DNA from 4 places in the Streptomyces sp. NBC_00376 genome. Region 4 is predicted to be linked to each of the others. Evidence: riboswitches for the same ligand, from Rfam matches in the RefSeq annotation. Region 4 holds a riboswitch; each other region holds the start of a gene.
The links. A riboswitch is a leader RNA that binds a small molecule or an ion and turns the genes downstream of it on or off. The one in region 4 is predicted to bind cobalamin.

Region 1 (3,801 bases), 5.3 Mb from region 4:
AGCCGCCGGAGCCGGAGGACGCGGCGGACCCGGCCGGTGTGGCCGAGGCGGACGCCGATCCGGCAGGCGTGCCCTGCCCGTCGCCGGAGACCTGTTCGCCGCAGCCGGAGCCCGGGTAGCCGGTGATGGCGCAGAGCATCGCGTCGCTGCTGTAGCGCAGCGGCTTCGCCACCGAGGCGAGCGCCTCCGCGGCGCTCGCGTCCGGGGCGACCCGCGCACACGCGGTACGCGGCGCGGGCGGAGTCTCACCGGCCGGGGCGTCCGCGGCCGTGCCCGGGTCGATGACGAGCGCTATTCGCTTGGTGCCGTCCTTCGCCGGGGTGACCGCGCAGATCTTCGCGAAGTCGGGGGCGCGGCGAGGCTTCGCCGAGTCCTGGGAGTCCTCGCTGACCGAGAACCGGAAGCCCTGCACCGCCCCGTCGTCCGGCCGCACCAGGGACGGGCCCTGGGTGGCGTACGTCCAGTCGGAGCCGGAGCTCTCCCAGAACGACCAGTACCGGTAGCCGGCCGCCTGGGCCGGTCCCGCGCCGAGCACGGCCAGGACGGCGCCCAGGACCACCAGCAGCGCGGTGGTCCGTCCCGCGCGCCTCACGGCTGCCTGTTCTTCCGGCGACCGCTGATCAGGAAGAACGCGATCGCGGCGAGGACGAGGCCGATGCCGATGTACCACCACACGCCCCCGATCACGTCGTCGCCGCTGTGGACCTGGTCCTTCTCCGTGGGCTCGTACCCGGTGTCGGCGGACGGGTCGGGCGTCACCACGGCGGCGGGCTCGGGGCCGGCCGCGTTCAGCCGGGCGACCAGGTCGACGCCGCCGAAGTCCCGGGCGTTGTTGCCGGTCGCGTGGGCGGCAAGGATCAGCTGGGCGTAGGCGGCGGGGCCGCTCCGGGCGGCCCAGTCCGCGGAGTTCTTCTTCAGCCAGGAGATGGCCCCGGCCGCCTTGTCCTGGTGGCCGGCCGCGGAGAGCGCGACGACCGCGTCCGCGGTGTTGCCGAAGTCGGGCTGCGGGGTGGTGTCGGTGGCACCGGGCATCGGCGCCTGGTTCAGGTGGCCGCTGCCGGCGAGGGCACCGGTGAGGTAGTGGGCGCCGTTCTGGGCGGCCTGCTCGGGCGTGAGCCCGGGACCGGGCCGGCAACTGGGCGCCTTGCCTGCGGCGTTGTTCCCGACCGCCATCGCCTTGCCCATCGTGCCGAGCACGGCGGCCGCGGTGGCGTCCGCGTTGGCGGCGAGCCCGCCCTTCTTGTCGGCCTGGTACGCGAAGGCACCGCCGTCCTTCCCGCCGCACGGGATCGCGAGCGCGAGCAGCGGGTCGTAGGGGGTCTTGCCGCCGGGCGTCGTGATGTCCGCGAGCCGCTGCCCCTGGCGGGCGAGGGCGCCGATCACCAGGGAGGTGGAGTTGGCGTCAGTGGGCGCGCCCGCGGTGTAGCCCCAGCCGCCGTCCTCGTTCTGCACGGACTTCAGCCAGCGCACCGAGTTGTTCACGGTCTCGCGGTGCCCGCCCACCTCGACCAGGGCCTGGGTGGCGGCCGCGGTGGCATTGGTGTCCCGCACGGTCTTCGCGTCGCACGGCTTGGCGGCATCGGGCCGGAACGCGGCGTAGGAACCGTCGGCGCACTGCTGGGAGATCAGCCAGTCCACCGACTTCGCGGCCGGGGTGACCCCTTCGAGCCGCTGGGCGAGGAAGGCCATCGACTGCCGCCACACGCCGTCGTAGGTGGGGTCCGCCGTGCCGTACAGCCCGGAAGGCAGCGCGACGGACGGCGAGGGCGACGGGGACGGCGCTGCCACCGCGACCGGCGCAGCGGCCGCGCAGAGCACGGCGGCGGTGGCGGCGAGCGTTGCTGCGCTGCGACGTACGGTCATGGCGGGCGGGGCCTCTCCTGCGGGGTGAACCGGGCACAGGCACGCTCAGGCACCAGGCTCCGGCTCCGTATACCTCGACGGTGCCGACCACCGGGGGATCCGGTGGTCCGAGCCGGTCACGACCGCGGACAGGGCATTCCGACTCACCGCCTGCGAAGACGGTTCACGGCTGCGTGGTCAGTGCCGGATTCGCACCGGCTTCCCCCTGAACGGGCATGATGACGACCCGCACACTGTACCGGGCGGGTCCGGGCGGGGGCCGGGCCGGGAGGAGCGCCCCCTGATCACACCGAGACGTACATCACTCCGTTCCGCTCCGCACCGCAGGTCGCGCTCGCACCGCGAGGCACGCGACGGTCACACCGCGCCGCACCCCACCGGACCGCCACGCCTCACACCGTGCCGCACGCCACCGGACCGCCACCGCTCACACCGCGCCGCACGCCACCGGACCGCCACGCCTCACACCGCGATGTACGCCACCGGATCGGCCCCCGGCACCGCCTCCGCGCGCCCGAGCTTCACCAGCCGCCGCAGATGCGCCTCCGCCTCCGAGACGGCGATGTTCCGGGAGCCGTGCGGGATCTGCTCCCAGGGCCGGTTCCACTCCATCCGCTCGGCCAGCTCCCACGGTGTCAGCGGCTCCGCCAGCAGCCCGAGCAGCCCGGTCAGCCGCTCCTCGTGATGCCCGAGGAGCTCCCGTACCCGCCCCGCCGCATCGGTGAAGGCGTATTGGTGGGCGGGCAGCACCTCGGCGGCCCCGAGCCGGCCGATCCGCTCCAGCGAGTCGAGGTAGTCGCCGAGGGGGTCGGTGGCCGTGGCATCGTCCGGGTCCTCGTACAGCCCGATGTGCGGACTGATCCCCGGCAGCAGGTGATCCCCCGAGAAGAGCCGCCCCCGGCCCGGCAGATTGCCCGGGTGCTCCTCCTCCAGGTGCAGGCACACATGCCCCGGCGTGTGCCCCGGCGTCCAGATCGCCCGCAGCCTGCGCCCCGCCAGATCGAGCAGCTCACCGGGGACGATCTCGCGGTCCGGGAGCGCGGCCCGCAACCCCGGCAGCGTCCGCATCCGGCCCCCGTCGGCCGCGGCGGCCCGCAACGGCGCGAGATGCTCCTCGGGCGCTCCGACCGCGGTGAGCTTGGCCGCGAGATAAGTCAGCCACCTGCCGGGTTCGGACTCCCGGGTACGGCGCACGATCGCGGTGTCCGCCGCATGCATGGCGATCCAGGCCCCGGAGGCCTCGCGCACCTGCCCGGAGAGCCCGTGGTGGTCGGGGTGGTGGTGGGTGATGACCACCCCGTGGATGTCGGCCATCTCTGTGCCGACGGCGGCGAGCCCGGCACAGAGCGTGTCCCAGGCCTCGGGATCGTCCCATCCGGTGTCGATCAGGACCGGTCCCCGATCGGTGTCCAGGACGTGCACGAGGGTGTGGCCCAGCGGATTGTCCGGGATGGGCACCTTGATGCTGTGCACGCCCCCGCCGTGGTCGGTCACCTGCGTCATGGAGGTCCCCATCTCTCTCGGCGACGTGCTGCTGCGATCCGTCGCGCCCGCGTGTGGGTGCGTCGGGCCCACTGTAACGAGAACTTGTTCCAGTAGTAGCCCCGGTCGACCATCTCGTTCGGGGTGCTGTCACGGACGTGGACACCTGGAACTGGAACTGGTATCAGTTCTGACACAGAGTCAGATCCTGGGTCGGGCACCCGGTCGGATACCGAGTCGGATGCCGATCCGGACCGGACGCCGATTCGGGCAACGCACCGCGCCGCGGGAGGCAGCAGTCATGACCGAGCTTGTCGAACACGGAAAACTGTTCATCGGCGGGGAGCTGGTCGATCCGCTGGGCCGGGACACCATCGAGGTCGTCTCGCCCCACACCGAGCAGGTCATCGGCCGGGTGCCGCATGCGTGTGAGGCGGACGTGGACGCGGCCGTCGC
Region 2 (3,801 bases), 150 kb from region 4:
TACCAGCTGCTCCGCGACGTGGCCGGATACTCCCCCGCGCAGATCGCGGACATCTTCCGCGCCTGGAACACCGGGCGCCTGGACTCCTACCTCATCGAGATCACCGCAGAAGTGCTCTCACATGTCGATGCGGCGACCGGTAAGCCCTTCGTGGATGTTGTGCTCGACCAGGCGGAGCAGAAGGGCACCGGTCGTTGGACAGTACAGGTCGCCCTCGATCTGGGTGTTCCTGTCTCCGGCATCGCCGAGGCCGTCTTCGCCCGCTCCGTCTCCGGCCACGCCGCCCTCCGTGATGCCTCACGCCACCTCGCAGGACCGACCGCCCGCAAGCTCGGTGAGGACAAGGCGGCGGCATTCGCCGACCAGGTCGAGCAGGCACTGTATGCCTCGAAGATCGTCGCCTATACCCAGGGCTTCCACGAGATCGCGGCCGGCAGCGAGCAATACGATTGGGACATCAACCTCGGGAAGGTCGCCGCGATCTGGCGCGGCGGATGCATCATCCGGGCCGCGTTTCTCGACAGGATCACCAGCGCCTACGAAACCCAGCCTCAGATGGCAAGCCTCCTCTCGGACAAGAGCTTCGCCGAGGAAATCGCCGCCGCACAGAACGACTGGCGCACCGTGATCGCCACCGCCACTGCCCAGGGCGTCCCCACCCCCGCCTTCGCCGCCACCCTCGCCTACTACGACTCCCTGCGCGCCGAGCGCCTCCCCGCCGCCCTCACTCAAGGCCAGCGCGACTACTTCGGCGCACACACCTACCACCGCATCGACCGCAACGGCGCCTTCCACACCCTCTGGGGCGGCGACAAAACCGAAGTCGAAAGCTGACCAACACCCGCAAAGCTGACCGCAAGAAGCGCGGCTCACGAGGCGGCCGCCCACCGAAGTTCGACAAGATCGGTTACCGGGCTCGGCACGCGGTCGAGTGCGGCATCAACCGCCTCAAGCGCCACCGGGCCGTGGCCACGAGATACGACAAACTCGCGGTCCGCTATGAGGCCACCGTCCTTATCGCGGCCACCAACGACTGGCTGCGACCTGCGCTTTCGCCCAAGGTGCGGAGGCCTTCAGCGGTGGCCCAGCACGTTGACCACCCTTCCGCTGGGGTCGCGGACGAAGAACCGCCGCACGCCCCACTCCTCATCCTGCAAGGGGTGCACGATCTCCGCGCCGCTGTCCCGCATGACCGCATGAGCCGCATCCACGTCGTCCACCTCGACACTCATGTCGGGGGTGACGGGCGCGGTCTTGTCACTGGTCATGACGCTGATCTGCGCTGCCGGGGCGGACGCGGAGGCGAGCGTCATGATCCAGCCGTGGTTCATGACCTCTTCGAAGCCCAGCAGGCCATAGAACTCCCGGCTCTCCTGCGCGGCCTCCGACTGAATGTTGGGCACAACACGGCGAACGGCCATCGACGACTCCAAGTGAGAACAAACGTGTCTCTGTGTCTCCCCAGAAGTACTACGCCACGTCCGCCGCCGCACACACTTTCGCAACACGCTTGAGACGCGGTGCTCCTCGGTCGAACGCATCACGAGCTGATGGCAGAACCGGAGTTGGCGTGGTGGCATCGCAGCTGCTGACCGCGCACCCATGCCGCCCACTGATTCGTTGGCTCTCGTATGACTGGTCGGGGAGATCTGACAGAGGCGGAGTGGCGACGTCTGGAGCCGCTTCTGCCGACAGACAACAACCGCTGCGGGCGATGGCGCGACCACCGTCCTCTTCTGCGTCAGCGGGGGAGTAGGCGTCCAGAAACCGGTAGAGCGGTACCTCTCAGTCCTCCAGCGGCGGTGTCCGGGCCTCACGGCAACGGCCTGAAAACCTCTGCACCCACGTGCTCGATGTCCAGAACCGGCCGGGCCTCGACGAACTTTCCGTGGCGAGCCGTGTCTGTCCCACGTCCAGTAGGTAAGGATGGCGCCCTTCAGGGGCGGGCGAGCCCGCCGGTCCGGGCGGAACCCGTCCGCAGTGCCGATCGTCGTCGCGGATGTCGGTGTCCGGGGCCGCCCAAGGCCGACAGCGCAATGGGCATGACCTGCGGAATACGCGGTCTGACAGAATGAGCTCCGAAAACTCAGGCGACGCGCGTCAGGAAACCGGTGTGAATCCGGTACGGTCCCGCCACTGTGACCGGGCTGCAACAGCCCGGAAGCCAGATACTGACCGCGCCGCCTTCTCGTACGACCCAGGGGACGAGGACATCCCCCGGAAAGGCTCGGTCATGCCCCCGATACGCCGTGTACCCCTCGCGCTCATACCCCTGCTTCTGCTGCCTCTCACCGGCTGCGGCACCGGCGGCGAAGCCAAGGCAGAGGCCGCACCGGTCGCCGACGGTTTCCCCTACACCGTCACCAATTGCGGTACGAAGACGACCTTCGACGCCCCGCCGAAGCGGGTCGTCACCATGAACCAGCACGTCACCGAGATCATGCTGGCCCTCGGGCTCCAGGACCGGCTGGCCGGGACCGCCTACCTGGACGACAGCATCCTGCCGGAGTACCGGTCCGCGTACGACAAGACCAAGGTGCTCGCGAAGGAGTACCCCTCCAAGGAGGTGCTGCTCGGCGCCAACCCCGACTTCGTCTACGGCGGGTACAGCAGCGCCTTCGACAAGACCAAGGGCCAGGACCGGGCGGGTCTCCAGAAGGACGGCATCAACACCCGGCTGAACATCGAGAACTGCACCAAGGGCAAGGTCGGCATCGACCAGCTCGCCACCGAGATCACCGAAGTCGCCAGGACCTTCGGCGTACCGGAGCGCGGCAAGAAGCTGATCGCCGAGGAACGACAGAAGATCACGACGGTCGAAACAGAACTCAAGGGCTCCGCACATCCCTCGGTGTTCGTGTACGACTCCGGCGACAGCTCCGCGTTCACGGCGGGCGGCAAGGGCATCGGCAATGAGATCGTCCGGCTCGCCGGGGGCCGGAACGTCTTCGCGGACCTCGACGCCACCTTCGGCGACGTGTCCTGGGAGCAGGTCATCAAGCGCAAGCCCGAGGTGGCCGTGATCTACGACTACGGAGGCACCACGGTCGAGGCCAAGAAGAAGCGGCTGCTGAACGACCCGGCACTCGCGGACGTGCCGGCGATCAAGAACAAGAAGTTCGCGGTACTCCCGCTGTCCTCGGCCGTGCTCGGTGTCCGGGTCGCCGACGCCGTACAGGACCTGGCCGGGCAGCTGCACCCCGGCACTCCGTGAGCGCGGGGTCCGCCCGCCCCGGCCCGAAGTCCGTCCTCCGCTCGACCCCCGTCGTGATCGGCGCCCTCACGGTGCTGCTGCTCGCGGCGGCGGTGGCCGGTCTGGTGCTCGGCCCGGTACGGATTCCGCCGGGCGAGGTATTGAGTACGGTCCTGGGCGGTGAACGCTCCGGTGCGTTCCCGACGATCGTGTGGGAGGTACGGCTGCCCAGGGTGCTGCTCGGGGCCGTCGTCGGTGCCGGTCTGGCGCTGTCGGGCGCGGTGCTCCAGGCGTTGGTGCGCAACCCGTTGGCCGATCCGTTTCTGCTGGGCGCCTCGTCCGGGGCGTCGGCGGGCGCCGCCGTGGTGGTCGTGCTGGGGGTCGGCGCCGGGGTGGCCACCGACGTGGCACTGCCCCTCGCAGCGTTCGCCGGATCCATGACCGCGCTGGTCGCCGTCTACGCGATGGCCCGGCGCGGCGGCACCATGACGACGGGCCGGCTGATCCTGGCCGGGGTGGCGATCCAGTACGTGCTGTCCGCTTTCACCAGCCTGATCCTGGTGCTGTCCTCCCGGGCCGAGCATGTGCGGGAGATCATGTTCTGGACC
Region 3 (3,801 bases), 5.9 Mb from region 4:
ATCTTCCGTTCACCCTGGTTGCCTACGGTCCACATGCCAATGACGTCGAACGATTGCCTGGGTAAATGGAACACATCACGCTGCTACTCGCGATTGTGATCGTGACAGCTCTAGTGTTCGATTTCACGAACGGTTTCCATGACACCGCGAACGCGATGGCGACCACCATCTCGACCGGTGCACTCAGACCGAAGACAGCGGTGGCCATGTCCGCCGTTCTCAATCTCGTCGGCGCGTTCCTGTCGGTGGAGGTCGCCAAGACGATCTCCGGCGGGATCATCAACGAGGACGGGCTGCGGACAGAAGTCATCTTCGCGGCACTCGTCGGCGCCATTCTGTGGAACCTGCTGACCTGGCTGGTCGGACTGCCGTCCAGCTCCTCGCACGCCCTGTTCGGCGGTCTGATCGGTGCGGCCGTGATGTCGGCCGGCTGGTCGTCCGTCAACGGCGGCACCGTCGTCACCAAGGTGCTGCTCCCCGCGGTCGCCGCCCCGATCGTCGCCGGTCTGGCCGCGCTGCTGGCCACCAGGCTGACGTACCGGATCGGCGGCAAGGTCCGCAACGACGCCCAGGAGAAGGCCACCGCCAAGGGGTACCGGGCCGGCCAGATCGCCTCGGCCGGACTGGTCTCGCTCGCCCACGGCACCAACGACGCGCAGAAGACCATGGGCATCATCACCCTGGCCCTGGTCACCGGCGGCGTCCTGCACCCGGGCGCCAACCCGCCGGTCTGGGTCATCGTCTGCGCCGGTACGGCCATCGCGCTCGGCACCTACCTGGGCGGCTGGCGCATCATCCGCACCATGGGCAGCGGCCTCACCGACCTCAAGCCGCCGCAGGGCTTCGCCGCCCAGACCAGCGCGGCCACGGTCATCCTGGCCTCCTCGCACCTCGGCTTCTCGCTCTCCACCACCCAGTCCTGCTCCGGCGCCGTGATGGGCGCGGGCCTCGGCCGGCAGGGCGGTGTGGTCCGCTGGTCCACCGCCACCCGGATGTTCGTCGCCTGGGGTCTGACCCTGCCGGCCGCCGGTCTGGTCGGGGCGGGCGCGGAGCTCCTCACCAAGCAGGGCACCTGGGGTGTCGTGGTCGTCGCGGCGCTGCTGGTCGCGGGCTCCGGTGCCATCTGGCTGGTGTCGCGCCGCAAGCCGGTCGGCCACGGCGACGTCGCCCCGTCGGACGGCGACGCCGAGCCCGCGGGCGTCGTCACCCAGGCCATCGCCGCCGTCAGCCCGCCGCCCACCGCGGCCGCGGTCCAGACGCCGGACCTGAACCTCATGACCACCATTCCGGCCCCGGCCGGAACCACCCAGGACCCGGCGCGACCCGCCACCGTCTGAGCCGGCCGTCTAAGGAATCAGCATGAACATCGACTGGGCAGCCCTCGGCTCCGTATTCGGCGTCTCCCTCGTTGTCACCGTCGCGCTGGTGGGCCTCTTCACCCTGGGCATCGTCGGCCTCTCCAAGCAGCCGGAACCGGCGGCGCAGGGCGGCTCCGGCGGCTCGCTGCTGCTGGCCCGCGCCGGCGCGTACGTCTGCTTCGGGCTGTGCGCGGCGGCCGTCGCGTACGGGATCTATCTGATCGTCGCCTGAGCCGCTCCCGCGCACGCTCTCCCGTCGGGCCGGACACCACGTGTGTCCGGCCCGATGTGCGTCTCAGCACACTGCGCCGTCGCAGGTCAACGGCAGGTTGACGGGCGTTCGCAGAGCGTGGTGGACTGCCGGAGCCAATTACGGCGACAGCAGAGGAAGCCGGTGCGAATCCGGCGCGGTCCCGCCACTGTCACCGGGGAGCGGTCCCCCACACCGGAAGTCACGGCTCGCGCGAGCGGGCTGGAAGGCCGGGGGAACCGCGGATCCGGGAGCCAGGAGACTCTCGTCGCCGGTCACGTCGAACCAGGGCGCGGACCCTGAGTGAGGACATATCGCCATGCCCGGCTGCCGTGCGTCCGCTGTCCCGGTGCTCTCGACGAGAGCCCTTTGTACGAAGGTCCGCCGAGGCGCGACGGCCGGCTGAGCCGTGCGAGCCGACCGCATCTTCGCGTACGGCGCCACGGCCGGCCTGATCGGCGACCTGCTGCTCGGTGACCCCCGCAGGGGACACCCGGTCGCCGCCTTCGGGCGGGCCGCGGCGGGCGTCGAGCGCCGTCTGTGGCGCGATCACCGCGGCTGGGGCGCGCTGCACACCCTCGTCTGTGCCGGAGGCGCCGCGGGCGGTGCCGCGCTGCTCACCCGTGCCGTGCGCCGCAGCCCCGCCGCCTCCGTGGCACTGACCGCCGCCGCCACCTGGTCCGTCGTCGGCGGTACGTCCCTGGGCCGCGAGGCGCGGGCCATCGGCTCCGCCCTGGCCGCCGGTGACATCGAGCTGGCCCGGGAGCGGCTGCCGCATCTGTGCGGACGCGACCCGCATTCCCTGGACGGACCGCAGATCGCCCGCGCCGTGGTGGAGTCCGTGGCGGAGAACACCTCGGACGCCGTGGTCGGCGCCCTGGTGTGGGGTGCGCTGGCCGGGGTACCCGGGCTGGCCGGTTTCCGGGCCGCGAACACCCTCGACGCCATGGTCGGGCACCGCTCGCCCCGGCATCTGCGCTACGGCTGGGCCTCGGCCCGCCTCGACGACCTCGCGGGCTGGCCGGGCGCCCGGCTCACGGCCCTGCTCGCCGTGGCAGCCGGGGGGCGCCCGCGTGGCGCGGTCCGCGCCTGGCGGGCCGATGCCGCGAAGCACCCGAGCCCCAACGCGGGCCCGGTGGAGGCCTCGTTCGCGGGTGCGCTCGGCGTACGGCTCGGCGGCACCCTCGCGTACGGCGGCCGGGTCGAGCACCGCCCCGTGCTCAACGGGGAGACGGGCCGGGCGGTGGAGACCGCGGACATCGAGCGGGCGGTGCGGCTGTCGCGCCGGGTGAGTGCGCTGGCGCTCGGCGTGTGCGTGGCGGGACGGCTCGGCGCGGCCCTCGCCGCACGGCGGATCGCGGGGCGCCGGAGCACCGCGACCAACCTTGCGGGACCTCGCATCACAGGACGGAGCAACGCATGAGCGGCGGGCTGCTGGTCGCCGGAACCACCTCCGACGCGGGCAAGAGCGTCGTCACGGCAGGGATCTGCCGCTGGCTCGTGCGCCGGGGCGTGAAGGTGGCGCCCTTCAAGGCGCAGAACATGTCGCTCAACTCGTTCGTCACCCGGGAGGGCGCCGAGATAGGGCGTGCCCAGGCCATGCAGGCCCAGGCCGCCCGCGTCGAGCCGAGCGCGCTGATGAACCCGGTCCTGCTCAAGCCTGGCAGCGACCGCTCCAGCCAGGTCGTCCTGATGGGGAAGCCGGTCGGCGAGATGAGCGCCCGCGGCTACCACGGGGGCAGGCAGGAGGCGCTGCTCTCCACGGTCGTGGAGTGCCTGGAGCAGCTCCGGGGCACGTACGACGCGGTGATCTGCGAGGGGGCGGGCAGTCCGGCCGAGATCAATCTGCGGCGCACGGACATCGTGAACATGGGCATCGCGCGGGCGGCGCGCTTCCCGGTGGTGGTCGTCGGCGACATCGACCGCGGTGGGGTCTTCGCCTCGTTCTTCGGTACGACGGCGCTGCTCGCCGCCGAGGACCAGTCGCTGATCGCCGGCTATCTCGTCAACAAGTTCCGCGGTGACGTGTCGCTGCTGGAGCCGGGCCTGGAGATGCTGCGGGACCTCACGGGCCGGCCGACGTACGGTGTGCTGCCCTTCGCCCACGGTCTCGGCATCGACGAGGAGGACGGGCTGCGGGTCTCGCTGCGCGGCGCCGTGCGCGAGTCGGTCGTCGCGCCGCCGCACGGCGAG
Region 4 (3,801 bases):
ATCGGCCGCTCCATGGCGGGGTGAACCCTCGTCTCCGGAAGGGTGGTTGGAAACGCTTACTGTCGTGTGACGGAGGCAGAGATCGAACGGTCACGTGAGGCTTGCGGCCTGTTTCCCCCGGGCGGGGCAGACGGACGACGAACCGCTACAGGCCCAATTCGGGGTAATGGCCGCGTTGATACGTCGACAGATCGGAGATGGCAAGCTGTGCCGCACCCCGGCAGATCACGCAGGCACGGCTCCGCCGGCACTCCCGGCAGTTCTTCCGCCCATGGGTTTCGTCGTGAACCCAGCCGCGTCCCCCGCACCCGGGACACCAACCCAGACCGTCGCACTCGTAGCACAGCACGAATCCGGCCGTGACCGTCTCGGCCGTGCGCACCGGCTCCGGCCACTGGAACTCCTCCGGCTCGTACAGGGCCATCGCCGGCGTCTGCCCGCTGAACGACACGTTGGGTCCGTGGTCGATCGCACGGACCTCGATGCTGCAACCGTCGTGGCGGCCGGTGACCATGATTCGGGGCGTCCCATCGGCGTCCTCCTGCGACGTCGCGCACTCCCAGCCCGCCGATTCGAGCAGGACGACCGCGCGAGACGCGATGGCGGCGCCACTGACATTCGCGCGGCGCTTACCGACGAAGCAGCCGGCCGAGTACTGGTGGCGGAGCGGTTCATGCCAGTCGACGATGCGCGGCTCGTCGAGAAACAGCAGGCGCAGATCACTGCCGGGAGCCAAGTCGTATATCAGCTCGACCAGTTGCGCCCGCAGGACTCGGCCCAGCCGGTCCAGCTCTTCCCGCGCACCCGGTATGGGACCCATGACGCCCCCTCTCGCCCGGCCCTGCCATCGCCAGGCATCCCGCTCGACCACCGGGATTCTATTCGGCGTTCGTATGAATCGGGCCTGCCGCGCTGTGGCACAGTTGCCTTGAGCGGGTCGGAGCGTACGGGGCGTCGGGTCGGCGGGTGGTCGGCGGACTCCGAGAGGCGGTGCCGCCCCGAACCGACGGAACGAGGACGGTATGTTGCCGGTAGCCACGCAGGCCGAGGCCCGTGCGCAGTTGCTGCGGCACTTCACCGGGACGCTCCGGGCACTGCCCGCCGAACTGGCCCTGGCGCTATGGCATCCGGACCTCCCCAAGGCGAGGTTTCACGACGGCGTCACCCTGCCCGCGAACCGGATCGACGACGACACCGTCCTGTTCGCGTCCTTCGACATCAGGTATTGGGTGCTCGGAACCACCCCCGACACCTGCGACCAGTATTTCGACGCGGTGATGCGTGTCTGGAGTGATCAGGGCTGGCCGACGCGGACCTTCAGCACCTCGCGCCCGCTCGCGGGAAACGCGGGCACCCCCGACGGGTACGGATTCAGCCTCACGCAGAGTGTCAACGGGTACCTGAGCATGGCCGGGTCGACACCGCTCTTCGTGGCCGACTCGGACACCGGAGACCCGTTCCCGACCCGGATCGACCACCCGGCCGCATCGCGGAACTGAGCACCGCCCATGTGATCGCGGGGTGCTCGGGCAGGAGCGCCGCGCATCGGTCCCGGAGCGGGCCGGCCGGTCGCACGGAGGCCTGCGCCCGCTTCGTTGTGGGGTGTCCCGCACCACCTGTCCGCGCGAGCTATAAGCTGCACATGCCCCGCGGGGGAAGTCCGGTCGAAATCCGGCGCTGACCCGCAACGGTAGGCGGAGCCCGACATCGGGCCCCGTGAGCCCGATTACCCGCGGTGGTGAAGGCTCCTGTCAATTCGCCGTGGACTGCGAGTGGTGCTGCGCAGGGCGCTTCGCGCCCGGGCTGCTCCTTTGATCACGTAGGTGCACGGCCCGAGGCGAAAGCGACCGCCCGTGGCCACACCCCTCGACCGCAAACCCGCCGTGCCTCTGCGCACCTCCCGCGCCGCGGCCGGGCCCGCGCCGCCCCGGCGCGTGTCGCTGCCACTGCTGCTGGCCACCCTGTGCGCCGTGCTCCTGGTCTCGCTCGTCTGCGGGGCGGGGATCGGGGCGTCGGGGCTCTCCTGGGGCGAAGTGCTGCACTGCCTGTGGGCCGGGCTGACCGGCGGCCGGATAGCCCCCGATCAGGTACCGGCGTACACCATCGTCTGGGAACTGCGCTTTCCGCGCGCCGTGCTGGCCGCGGTCGTCGGGGCCGGACTCGCGTCCATCGGCGTCGCCGTGCAGGCCATGGTCCGCAACGCCCTCGCCGACCCGTTCGTCCTCGGCATCTCCTCGGGCGCGGCCGTCGGTGCCAATGCCGTGCTCATCTTCGGCGCCTTCGGCGCGCTGGGCATCTGGGCGCTCTCCACGGCGGCGTTCCTCTCCGCGCTCCTCGCCATGATGCTGGTGTACGCGATCGCACGCACCGCCCGCGGTCTGACCCCGCTGCGGCTCGTCCTGACGGGCACCGCGATGTACTACGGCTTCTCGGCCGTCACCACGTTCATGGTGTTCGCCGCCGAACGTGGCGAGGCCGCCCGCTCCGCGATGATGTGGATGCTCGGCAGCCTCGGCGGCGCCACCTGGTCCTCCGTGCCGATCGCGGCGGGGGCCGTGTTCGGCGGCCTCGCCCACCTCGCCTGGTCGGCGCGCCGGCTCAACGCCCTGGCCATGGGCGACGAGACCGCCGCCGCACTGGGCGTGGACGCGGGACGGCTGCGCAAGGAGCTCTTCCTGGTCTCCGCGGCCGTCACCGGGGCGGTCGTCGCGGTGAGCGGCGCGATCGGCTTTGTCGGCCTGATGGTGCCGCACGCCGTCCGGCTGCTGGTCGGCGCCGACCACCGCCGGCTGCTGGCCGTCGCACCACTGGCGGGCGCCGTTCTGCTGATCTGGGTGGACATCCTCTCCCGTGTGCTGCTCGCGCCCGCCGAACTGCCGGTGGGCGTGCTCACCGCGGTCATCGGCGTGCCGTGCTTCGTACTGCTGATGCGCCGCCGCTCCTACACGTTCGGAGGCGCGTGATGCGGATCGACATCGATGCCCTGACGGTCGAGATCGCCGGCGCACGGCTGGTGGAGGACGCCACGCTGGGAGCGGGGGAGGGGCAGCTCGTCGGCCTGGTCGGCCCCAACGGCAGTGGGAAATCAACCCTTCTGCGCTGCGTCTACCGGGCGCTGCGCCCCTCCTCGGGGACGGTGCGGCTCGGCGGCGAGGACCTGTACGCCATGAGCGCGCGCGAAGGGGCCCGCCTGCTTGCCGCACTGCCCCAGGAGGCGGTCGCCGAGTTCGACTTCACGGCCGCCGAGGTCGTGGCGATGGGTCGGCTGCCGCACCAGCGGTCGATGGGCCGCACCACCGACGAGGACCGGCTGGTGTGCGAGACCGCCCTGGCGGACGTCGGCGCACGCCACCTCGCCGAGCGCGGCTTCCTCACACTCTCCGGCGGCGAGAAACAACGGGTGCTGATCGCCCGCGCACTGGCCCAGCGCCCCCGGCTGCTGGTGCTCGACGAACCGACCAACCACCTGGACATCGCACAACAGCTGGAAGTGCTGGCCCTGGTCCGCCGCAGCGGACTGACCGTCCTCACCGCGCTGCACGACCTCAACCTCGCCGCACTCCACTGCGACCTGCTCCATGTCATCGACAACGGCCGGATCGTCGCGTCCGGCGCCCCGCACGACGTGCTCACCCCCGCGTTGCTGGCCGAGGTCTTCGGCGTACGGGCACACCGCGTCCCGCATCCGGAGACCGGCGCCGTACAGCTGCTCTTCGACCGCCTCCGCCCCGCACGATCCGACTCCTGAGGAGCCGCTCCCACCATGCCCGACCTCGCACGCCCCGCCGCATTCGCCCTCGC

Region 1: another riboswitch for cobalamin. It lies ahead of OG842_RS27535 (prenyltransferase/squalene oxidase repeat-containing protein); the one in region 4 lies ahead of OG842_RS03535 (FecCD family ABC transporter permease).
Region 2: another riboswitch for cobalamin. It lies ahead of OG842_RS04270 (ABC transporter substrate-binding protein); the one in region 4 lies ahead of OG842_RS03535 (FecCD family ABC transporter permease).
Region 3: another riboswitch for cobalamin. It lies ahead of OG842_RS30190 (cobalamin biosynthesis protein); the one in region 4 lies ahead of OG842_RS03535 (FecCD family ABC transporter permease).

What each region holds. Positions count from the first base shown of each region.
Region 1 is NZ_CP107960.1:6,097,417-6,101,217, forward strand. It holds gene OG842_RS27530 (SCO2322 family protein) at 1-592, opposite strand, end outside; gene OG842_RS27535 (prenyltransferase/squalene oxidase repeat-containing protein) at 589-1,863, opposite strand; cobalamin riboswitch at 1,978-2,115, opposite strand; gene OG842_RS27540 (MBL fold metallo-hydrolase) at 2,326-3,366, opposite strand; gene OG842_RS27545 (aldehyde dehydrogenase) at 3,647-3,801, shown strand, end outside.
Region 2 is NZ_CP107960.1:904,141-907,941, forward strand. It holds gene gndA (NADP-dependent phosphogluconate dehydrogenase) at 1-834, shown strand, start outside; gene OG842_RS04260 (VOC family protein) at 1,074-1,421, opposite strand; adenosylcobalamin (AdoCbl) riboswitch at 2,077-2,213, shown strand; gene OG842_RS04270 (ABC transporter substrate-binding protein) at 2,234-3,214, shown strand; gene OG842_RS04275 (FecCD family ABC transporter permease) at 3,211-3,801, shown strand, end outside.
Region 3 is NZ_CP107960.1:6,689,422-6,693,222, reverse strand. It holds gene OG842_RS30200 (inorganic phosphate transporter) at 66-1,337, shown strand; gene OG842_RS30195 (hypothetical protein) at 1,360-1,590, shown strand; cobalamin riboswitch at 1,744-1,872, shown strand; gene OG842_RS30190 (cobalamin biosynthesis protein) at 2,018-3,031, shown strand; gene OG842_RS30185 (cobyric acid synthase) at 3,028-3,801, shown strand, end outside.
Region 4 is NZ_CP107960.1:750,929-754,729, reverse strand. It holds gene OG842_RS03545 (hypothetical protein) at 146-820, opposite strand; gene OG842_RS03540 (hypothetical protein) at 1,023-1,499, shown strand; cobalamin riboswitch at 1,599-1,752, shown strand; gene OG842_RS03535 (FecCD family ABC transporter permease) at 1,854-2,963, shown strand; gene OG842_RS03530 (ABC transporter ATP-binding protein) at 2,963-3,748, shown strand; gene OG842_RS03525 (ABC transporter substrate-binding protein) at 3,764-3,801, shown strand, end outside.